DNA from 2 places in the Streptomyces sp. CMB-StM0423 genome. Region 1 is predicted to be linked to the other one. Evidence: predicted binding sites of a transcription regulator. Region 1 holds the regulator's gene; the other holds the start of a gene.
What was found. Region 1 encodes HrcA, which represses chaperone genes, less so after heat shock. Its sites were predicted from a motif close to TTNGCACTCNGNNNNNCNGAGTGCNAA; they were not measured.

Region 1 (4,408 bases):
GCGGGCGGCGTCGCGCAGCGCCAAGTGCGCCAGGTCGTAGGCGCGGACCTGGGTCAGGTAGCGGCCGGCGAGTTGCAGGGCCTCGGAGCGCAGTGCCAGGGCTGCGTCCCGTTCGGTGCCGTTGTCGAAGTGGTCGATGGCCGTGTGGGCGGAGCGGATCAGCTCCGGCAGCAGTTCCGCGACGCGCGGGTAGTGGTCTCGGTGGTAGGCCAGGGCGACGGCGGTGGCGGTTGCCCGCAACCGGTCGAGGTCGGGCTCTTCGTCGGCGGCGTCGTCCAGTACGAGCCGGCCCGAGAGGGTCACGGCTGGGGAGATCACGCGGCGCAGGGCGAGCAGGTCCACGTTGTCGTCGTCCGCGCGCGGGTTCTGCCGTGGCCCGGCGGGCTCGAACAGTGCGGAGGTCCTGACCCGCAGCGCTCGGGCGAGGGCGTGGTACGTCTCTACGCGCGCGGTCCCCCCGCGTTCGATCTTCTTGACCACGCCCGGGCTCAGCCCGGCGGCCTCGGCGAGTTGTTCCTGCGTCAGGCCGCGGCGGCGGCGAAAGCCGCGCAGCCGGGCGCCGGTTGAGCCGTCGTCGCCCATGAGACAACCCCCGTCCTATGCTGGCGAGTGGCGTGCCGTCCACTCGCCAGCATAGGACGGGGGTTTTCACGGACCGGACGATTCGTGCGCCGGTCCTCAGGAACCCGGGGTCGTGACGAAGTCGATCAGTTCCTCCACCCGGCCCAGCAGCGCCGGTTCCAGGTCGCGGTACGTCCTCACCGACTCCAGGATGCGGCGCCACGCCGCGCCCGTGTCCGGGGGCCAGCCCAGTTCGCGGCAGACGCCCGTCTTCCAGTCCTCGCCCCGCGGGATCCTCGGCCACGCCGCGATGCCCACCGACGCGGGCTTGACCGCCTCCCAGATGTCCACGTACGGGTGACCGACCACCAGCGCGTGGCTGCTCGTCACCGACTCCGCGATGCGCCACTCCTTCGTGCCCGGGACCAGGTGGTCCACCAGCACCCCCAGGCGCGCGTCCGGGCCGGGGGCGAAGGCGGAGACCACCGACGGCAGGTCGTCCACGCCCTCCAGGTACTCGACCACCACGCCCTCGACCCGCAGGTCGTGGCCCCAGACGCGCTCCACCAGCTCCGCGTCGTGGCGGCCCTCGACGTAGATGCGGCCGGCGCGGGCCACGCGCGCGGTGTGGTCGCGCACCGCGATCGAGCCGGAGGCTGAGAGCAGGGGGCCCGTCTGGCGAGTACGGCCCGGGCGTACCAGCGTGACCACCTTGCCGTCGATCATGAAGCCCCGCGGCGTCAGCGGGAACACCCGGTGCTTGCCGAAGCGGTCCTCCAGGGTGACCGTCGGGCCCTCCGCGGTCTTCTCCGTGCGGATGACCGCGCCGCAGAAGCCCGTCGCCACCTCCTCCACCACCAGATCGGGCTCGGCCTCCACCTCGGGGGCCGGCTGCTGCGGCTTCTTCCAGGGGGGCGTGAGGTCGGTGTCGTAGCGGCGCACGGAAGTGAGATTACGACAAGCGTCCCGCCAGTTCGTCGCGTTGGGCCCGTAGGAAGTCCGCCCCTACCGCCGCCCCGTGCCCCGGGACGTAGACCGCCCCGGAACCGCCCAGCTCCAGCAGCCGGTCCAGCGCCGCCGGCCACCGGGCCGGGGTCGCATCCCGGCCCACAGAAGGCGGGCCCGACTCCTCCACCAGGTCGCCGCAGAAGACGACGGCCGGGCGGCCCGGGACGTAGACCGCCATGTCGTGCGACGAGTGCGCCGGGCCCAGCTCGACCAGCAGCACCTCCCGGCCGCCCCCGAGGTCCAGCGGGTACGTGCCGGAGACCGGGTGCCGCGGGGCGACCAGGACGTCGACGGCCTCCGCCGCCGCGTCGCGGTTCAGCCCGTGGCGTACGGCGTCCGCGCGCAGCTCGTCCGCGCCCGGGCCGCGCAGGTGCGCGGCCATGCCCGCCGGGCCGTAGACCTCGGCGCCGGCGAAGGCCGCGGTGCCGAGCACGTGGTCGAAGTGCGGATGCGTGAGCGCGATACGGGTCACGGGGCGGCCGAAGCGGTCCCGTACGGCCCGGCGCAGCTCCGCGCCCTCCCGCAGCGAGGCGCCCGTGTCCACGAGCAGCACGCCTTCCGCTCCGCCCACCGCGCCCGCCGTCGCGTCCCAGCGGGGCAGCCGGCGCCGCAGGACGTCCGGGGCCAGCTCTTCCCAACCGCCACCCATACCCCGACGCTATAACCTGACAGGCCGCCTTGCCCGGGCTGCCCTACCCGGCCGTACACTGGCCCGGAACCCTGGCACTCCCCGCCGTCGAGTGCCAGCGGCGGAACGACCGGACGGGACCCCGAGTACGGAGGTGGGCAGCATGCTCAGCGAGCGCCGGCTCGAAGTGCTGCGCGCCATCGTCCAGGACTACGTGGGTACGGAGGAGCCGGTCGGCTCCAAGGCGCTCACCGAGCGGCATCACCTGGGTGTCTCCCCGGCGACGGTGCGTAACGACATGGCCGCCCTGGAGGACGAGGGGTACATCGCCCAGCCGCACACCAGCGCCGGCCGCATCCCCACCGACAAGGGCTACCGGCTGTTCGTCGACAAGCTCGCCGACGTCAAGCCGCTGAGCGCGCCCGAGCGGCGGGCGATCCAGAACTTCCTGTCCGGCGCCGTCGACCTCGACGACGTCGTGGGGCGCACCGTGCGGCTGCTGGCGCAGTTGACGCGGCAGGTGGCGGTGGTGCAGTACCCGTCGCTGACCCGCTCGACCGTGCGCCACGTCGAGCTGCTCCAACTCGCCCCCGCGCGCGTGATGCTCGTGCTCATCACCGACACCGGCCGGGTCGAGCAGCGCATGATCGACTGCCCGGCGCCGTTCAGCGAGGACTCCCTCGCCGACCTGCGCGCCCGGCTCAACAGCCGTGTCGTCGGCCGCCGGTTCGCCGACGTGCCGCGGCTGGTGGCCGACCTGGCGGAGCCCTTCCCCGCGGACGACCGGGGCACGGTGCAGACCGTGCTGTCGGTGCTGCTGGAGACGCTGGTGGAGGAGACGGAGGAGCGGCTGATGATCGGCGGCACCGCCAACCTCACCCGCTTCGACCACGACTTCCCGCTCACCATCCGGCCGGTGCTGGAGGCGCTGGAGGAGCAGGTGGTGCTCCTGCGGCTGCTCGGCGAGGCGAAGGAACCGGGCGTGATGGTGCGTATCGGCCATGAAAACGACCACGAGGGGCTCACCTCCACCTCGGTCGTCTCCGTCGGATACGGTTCTGGCGGCGACACCGGTGAAGCCGTCGCCAAGCTCGGCGTGGTCGGACCTACCCGCATGGACTACCCCGGAACGATGGGAGCGGTACGCGCAGTGGCACGGTACGTCGGACAGATCCTGGCGGAGTCATAAGTGGCCACGGACTACTACGCGGTCCTCGGCGTCGGACGTGACGCGTCGCAGGAGGAGATCAAGAAGGCGTTCCGCAGACTCGCCCGCGAGCTGCATCCGGACGTGAACCCGGATCCGAAGACCCAGGAGCGGTTCAAGGAGATCAACGCCGCCTACGAGGTGCTGTCGGACCCGCAGAAGAAGCAGATCTACGACCTCGGCGGCGACCCGCTGTCGCAGAACGGCGCCGCGGCCGGCGGCTTCGGCGCCGGCGGCTTCGGCAACCTCTCCGACATCATGGACGCCTTCTTCGGCCAGGCGGGCCAGCGCGGCCCGCGCTCGCGCACGCGGCGCGGCCAGGACGCCATGATCCGGCTCGAAATCGAGCTGGAGGAGGCGGCGTTCGGCGCCACCAAGGAGATCCAGGTCGACACCGCGGTGGTCTGCGGCACCTGCAACGGCGAGGGCGCGGCGCCCGGTACGTCGGCGCAGACGTGCGACATGTGCCGCGGCCGCGGCGAGGTCTCGCAGGTCACCCGGTCCTTCCTCGGCCAGGTCATGACCTCCAGGCCCTGCCCCCAGTGCCAGGGCTTCGGCACGGTCGTGCCCACGCCGTGCCCCGAGTGCGCGGGCGACGGCCGGGTGCGCTCGCGGCGTACGCTCACGGTGAAGATCCCCGCGGGCGTCGACACCGGCACCCGCATCCAGCACGCCGGCGAGGGCGAGGTCGGCCCGGGCGGCGGCCCCGCGGGCGACCTGTACGTGGAGATCCGCGAGCTGCCGCACCTGATCTTCCAGCGCCGCGGCGACGATCTGCACTGCACGGTGACGATCCCGATGACGGCGGCCTCCCTGGGCACGAAGGTCAATCTGGAGACGCTCGACGGCCTGGAAGAGGTCGACATCCGCCCCGGTACGCAGTCGGGGCAGTCGATTCCGCTGCACCAGCGCGGCGTCACGCATCTGCGCGGCGGCGGCCGGGGCGACCTGGTCGTGCACGTGGAGGTCGAGACGCCGCAGAAGCTGGACCCGGAGCAGGAGCG
Region 2 (4,408 bases), 2.7 Mb from region 1:
TGGCCCGCGGTCAGCTCCGAGACCTTGGAGGTGATGACGTAGCCCTCCAGGCCCGCGTTCTCCGCGATCCAGCGCAGCGGCTCGACCGACGCGCGGCGGACGACCGCCACGCCGGTGGCCTCGTCGCCGGTGAGGCCGAGGCCGTCCTCCAGCACCTTCGCCGCGTGCACGAGCGCCGAGCCGCCGCCGGAGACGATGCCCTCCTCGACCGCCGCGCGGGTGGCGGAGATGGCGTCCTCCAGACGGTGCTTCTTCTCCTTCAGCTCGACCTCGGTGGCCGCGCCGACGCGGATGACGCACACGCCGCCGGCCAGCTTCGCCAGCCGCTCCTGCAGCTTCTCGCGGTCCCAGTCGGAGTCCGTGGCGTCGATCTCGGCCTTGATCTGCGCGACCCGGCCCGCGACCTCGTCGGACTTGCCGGCGCCGTCGACGATCGTGGTGTCGTCCTTGGTGATGACCACGCGGCGGGCGGTGCCCAGCACCTCAAGGCCCACCTGGTCGAGCTTGAGGCCGACCTCCTCGGAGACCACGGTGCCGCCGGTGAGGGTGGCCATGTCGCCGAGCATCGCCTTGCGGCGGTCGCCGAAGCCGGGGGCCTTGACCGCGACGGAGTTGAACGTACCGCGGATCTTGTTGACGACGAGGGTGGACAGCGCCTCGCCCTCCACGTCCTCGGCGACGATCAGCAGCGGCCTGGCGGAGCCGGCCTGCATGACCTTCTCCAGCAGCGGCAGCAGGTCCTGGATGGAGGAGATCTTGCCCTGGTTGATCAGGATGTACGGGTCCTCCAGCACCGCCTCCATGCGGTCCTGGTCGGTCACCATGTAGTGCGAGAGGTAGCCCTTGTCGAAGGCCATGCCCTCGGTGAAGTCCAGCTCCAGGCCGAAGGTGTTGGACTCCTCGACGGTGATGACACCGTCCTTGCCCACCTTGTCCATGGCCTCGCCGATGAGCTGGCCCACCTGCTCGTCCTGCGCGGACAGCGCGGCGACCGCGGCGATGTCGGACTTGGAGTCGATCGGGCTGGCGGCCTTCAGCAGCTCGTCGGAGATGGCCGCGACGGCGGCGTCGATGCCGCGCTTGAGCGCGGAGGGGGAGGCGCCGGCGGCCACGTTGCGCAGGCCCTCGCGGACCAGCGCCTGGGCCAGCACGGTGGCGGTGGTGGTGCCGTCGCCCGCGACGTCGTTGGTCTTGGTCGCCACCTCCTTCACGAGCTGGACGCCCAGGTTCTCGTACGGGTCCTCGACCTCGATCTCACGGGCGATGGTCACGCCGTCGTTGGTGATGGTCGGGGCGCCGAACTTCTTGTCGATGACGACGTTGCGGCCCCGGGGGCCGATCGTCACCTTCACGGTGTCGGCAAGCTTGTCCACGCCGCGCTCAAGAGCGCGGCGGGCGTCCTCGTCGAACTTCAGAGTCTTCGCCATGGAACGTGGGTCCTCTCAAAGGGCGCCGTAGGGAGCGCCGACGCCCCGGCCCGTTTCGATATGTCCTGCTCGGCGAACGGATCCGGGGCGCGGCCTGGTTGGGAAGAAGCGGGAAGCGCCCCGATTACTTCTCGATGATCGCGAGCACGTCGCGGGCAGAGAGGACGAGGTAGTCCTCGTTGTTGTACTTCACCTCGGTGCCGCCGTACTTGCTGTAGAGAACGACGTCGCCGACGGAGACGTCGAGCGGCAGCCGGTCGCCGTCCTCGAAGCGGCCCGGGCCGACGGCAAGGACGACGCCCTCCTGGGGCTTCTCCTTGGCGGTGTCCGGAATGACCAGGCCCGAGGCCGTGGTCTCCTCGGCGTCGAGCGGCTGGACCACGATGCGGTCCTCAAGCGGCTTGATGGCAACCTTGGTGCTGGCGGTCGTCACGATCCGACCTCCCCCTTCGGAGATCTCGCGGGGTTGAATGTCTGGGGTGGCGACCCTGGAGGACCCGTCGTCGCGGGTGCCGGATCCGCCTCGTCGCTGTGTTGGCACTCTCCCTGGGGGAGTGCCAGAGCCGAGGTTATGCCGCCCTTTAGCACTCGGTCAAGCCGAGTGCCAGATTGCCACCCGCGTCGCCCGCCGCCGGCCGTACAGTCGTACGAGCCGCGCCCCCGCCCGCGTCACATGTAGTCCTCAAGACGGGCCACCGTGAAGCCCTGCCGCTGGACTTCCCGTAGGAACTCCGCCACCACGTCCGTCATCGTCCGCCCGCCCTGCTGCTCAGGACCCCGGAAGTGCGCCAGCACGATGTCGCCGGGGCGCAGCCGGTCGCCGCTGCGGTACTCCAGGCCGCCCGCCTTCATGTCGGCCCGCCACAGCGGCATCGCGCGCACCCCGCAGGAGGCGGCGGCCCGCAGCGTCGCCTCGTCGTACGTGCCGTAGGGCGGCCGGAAGAGCGTCGGGCGGACGCCGAAGGCAGCGGCGACCCGCTCCTGCTGGCGGCAGATCTGGCGGCGCTGTCCGGCGTACGGGAGGGAGGTGAGGTCGGGGTGGGTGAGAGTGTGGCCGTGAACGGAGTTGCCGAGGCGCCGCAGTTCCTCGAAGTAGCCGTAGTCCCCGCCGGCCGCGGAGTCGGAGAGGAACATGCTGAACGGCAGCCGCAGATCGGCCGCCATCCGGATCAGCTCGGGGTCCTTGTCCCAGCCATCGTCGATCGTGAGGAAGACGACCTTGTCCCGCGTCGGCACCCGGCCCGCGACCGCCGGCAGCCCGGACTCCCCCGGCCGCACCGGGCGGCTCGCGGGGGGCGTGGGCGGGGCGGCGAGCGGGCGGTCGAGGCCCCAGCGGCGGTACGCCTCGGGGCCGCCGGCGCGGGCGACGTCCTTGCGGGTTGTGCCGTCACCGCCGGGCAGCGCCCGCGGCGTACGCCCCGCGTGCCGCGTGCCCGGCTTGCCGTCCGCCCGCCCGTCCCCGGGCGCCGCGGACTCCTCCGCGCTCTGCGGGAACCACTCCTCTGGCGGTCTGGCCGCGTCCGCGCAGGCGGTGAGCGCGAGCAGGCAGACGGCGGCTATCGCAGCGGCTGACGACCGCCGCCCGGAGCGGCGGGTGCGCCTCATACGTAGTCCTCCAAGCGGGCAACGGCGAAGCCCTCGTCGTTCGCCTTACGGAGCACCGTACGGAGCATATCGGTCATCGTGCCGCCGAATTCGGAAGGTCCTTCGAAGTGGGTGAGCACGATATCGCCGGGGTGGAAAGCGGTGTCCGCGCGGGAGTACGTCCAGCGCCCCGGGAACGCCTCCTGCTGCCAGAGCGGTACGAGGCCGATGCCGCAGTCCTTCGCGGCGCGCAGGGTGTCGGCGTTGTAATTGCCGTACGGCGGCCGGAAGATCCGCGGCTTGGTGCCCATCTCGCGCTCCAGGACGCGCTGCTGGCCGCAGATCTCCTCGCGCTGGGCCTCGTAGGGCAGTTCGCGGAGGTTGGGGTGGTGGAGGGTGTGGTTGCTGACGGTGGTGCCGAGGTCGCGGAGGTCGCGGAAGTAGCCGTAGTCGTCGCGCGCGACCTCGTCGGCGAGGAAGGCGCTGACGGGCACGTCGAGTTCGCGCAGCATGCGCAGCAGCTCGGGGTCCTTGCGGTAGCCGTCGTCGATGGTCAGGAAGATCACGCGGTCGTCGGTCGGTACCCGGGTGATGACGGGCGGCAGGCCGGGGCCGCCGCCGTTCGCCTCGAAGCCGGGTTCGGTGGCGAGCGCGGGCTTGCTGCGCGGCGGGGCGGGCGGCAGCAGCGGGGTGGCGTCCAGGCCCCAGGTGCGGGCGGTGGCGAGCCGCTGCGCGTGGACGCGCCGCTGGTGCTGCGCGGTGCGGGCGAGCGCTCGGGCGGGGGCGGCGGCGAGGCCGCCGGCGACGGCGGGCTTGGCGTCCCCGTAGGGGTGGGTGAGGGGGCGGGGGTGGTCGGGTCCGGCGGTACCCGAGGAGCAGGCGGAGGCGAGGAGCGCGGCGGTGACGGCCAGGGCGAGGAGGCCGGTGCGGGGTCGGGCACGTGGGAGCATTTTATCCTTTTGTCGTATTAGTTCCAGAGCCCGCATCCTGCCAGTACGGAACGGGGTGTCATGGCGCCACGCCGCACGGGCGCCCGCATGGCGGACAGCGGACAATGGGCCCATGCACGGCCCCGACGCCCCCGACGACCCCCTCGCCGCCCTCCTCACCCCCGAGGGGCAGGCGCTCCTCGCCGAGCTGCGCGAGCACGATCCCGCCGACGAACTGGCCCTCGCCACCCGGCTGCGCCGCACCCACCCCGCGGAGCTGGTCTCCGCCGCGCTCGGACAGTCCCGGCTGCGGCAGCGGGCGGCGGCGAAGTTCGGGGCGGACGCCGCGCGGATGTACTTCACCCCCGACGGCGTCGAGCAGGCCACCCGTACGGCGGTGGCGGCGCACCGCGCGGCGCGGTTCGCGGCACTCGGCGTCGACCGGGTCGCCGACCTGTGCTGCGGCAT

Region 2: the regulator HrcA is predicted to act here: its motif matches at 2,009-2,035, upstream of groES (co-chaperone GroES).

The regions. Positions count from the first base shown of each region.
Region 1 covers NZ_CP025407.1:5,832,871-5,837,278, forward strand. Annotated here, with positions in the region: gene CXR04_RS25320 (helix-turn-helix domain-containing protein) at 1-582, opposite strand, end outside; gene CXR04_RS25325 (DUF3097 domain-containing protein) at 679-1,503, opposite strand; gene CXR04_RS25330 (MBL fold metallo-hydrolase) at 1,514-2,218, opposite strand; gene hrcA (heat-inducible transcriptional repressor HrcA) at 2,361-3,386, shown strand; gene dnaJ (molecular chaperone DnaJ) at 3,387-4,408, shown strand, end outside.
Region 2 covers NZ_CP025407.1:3,142,085-3,146,492, forward strand. Annotated here, with positions in the region: gene groL (chaperonin GroEL) at 1-1,427, opposite strand, end outside; gene groES (co-chaperone GroES) at 1,552-1,860, opposite strand; gene CXR04_RS13280 (polysaccharide deacetylase family protein) at 2,097-3,032, opposite strand; gene CXR04_RS13285 (polysaccharide deacetylase family protein) at 3,029-3,961, opposite strand; gene CXR04_RS13290 (class I SAM-dependent methyltransferase) at 4,074-4,408, shown strand, end outside.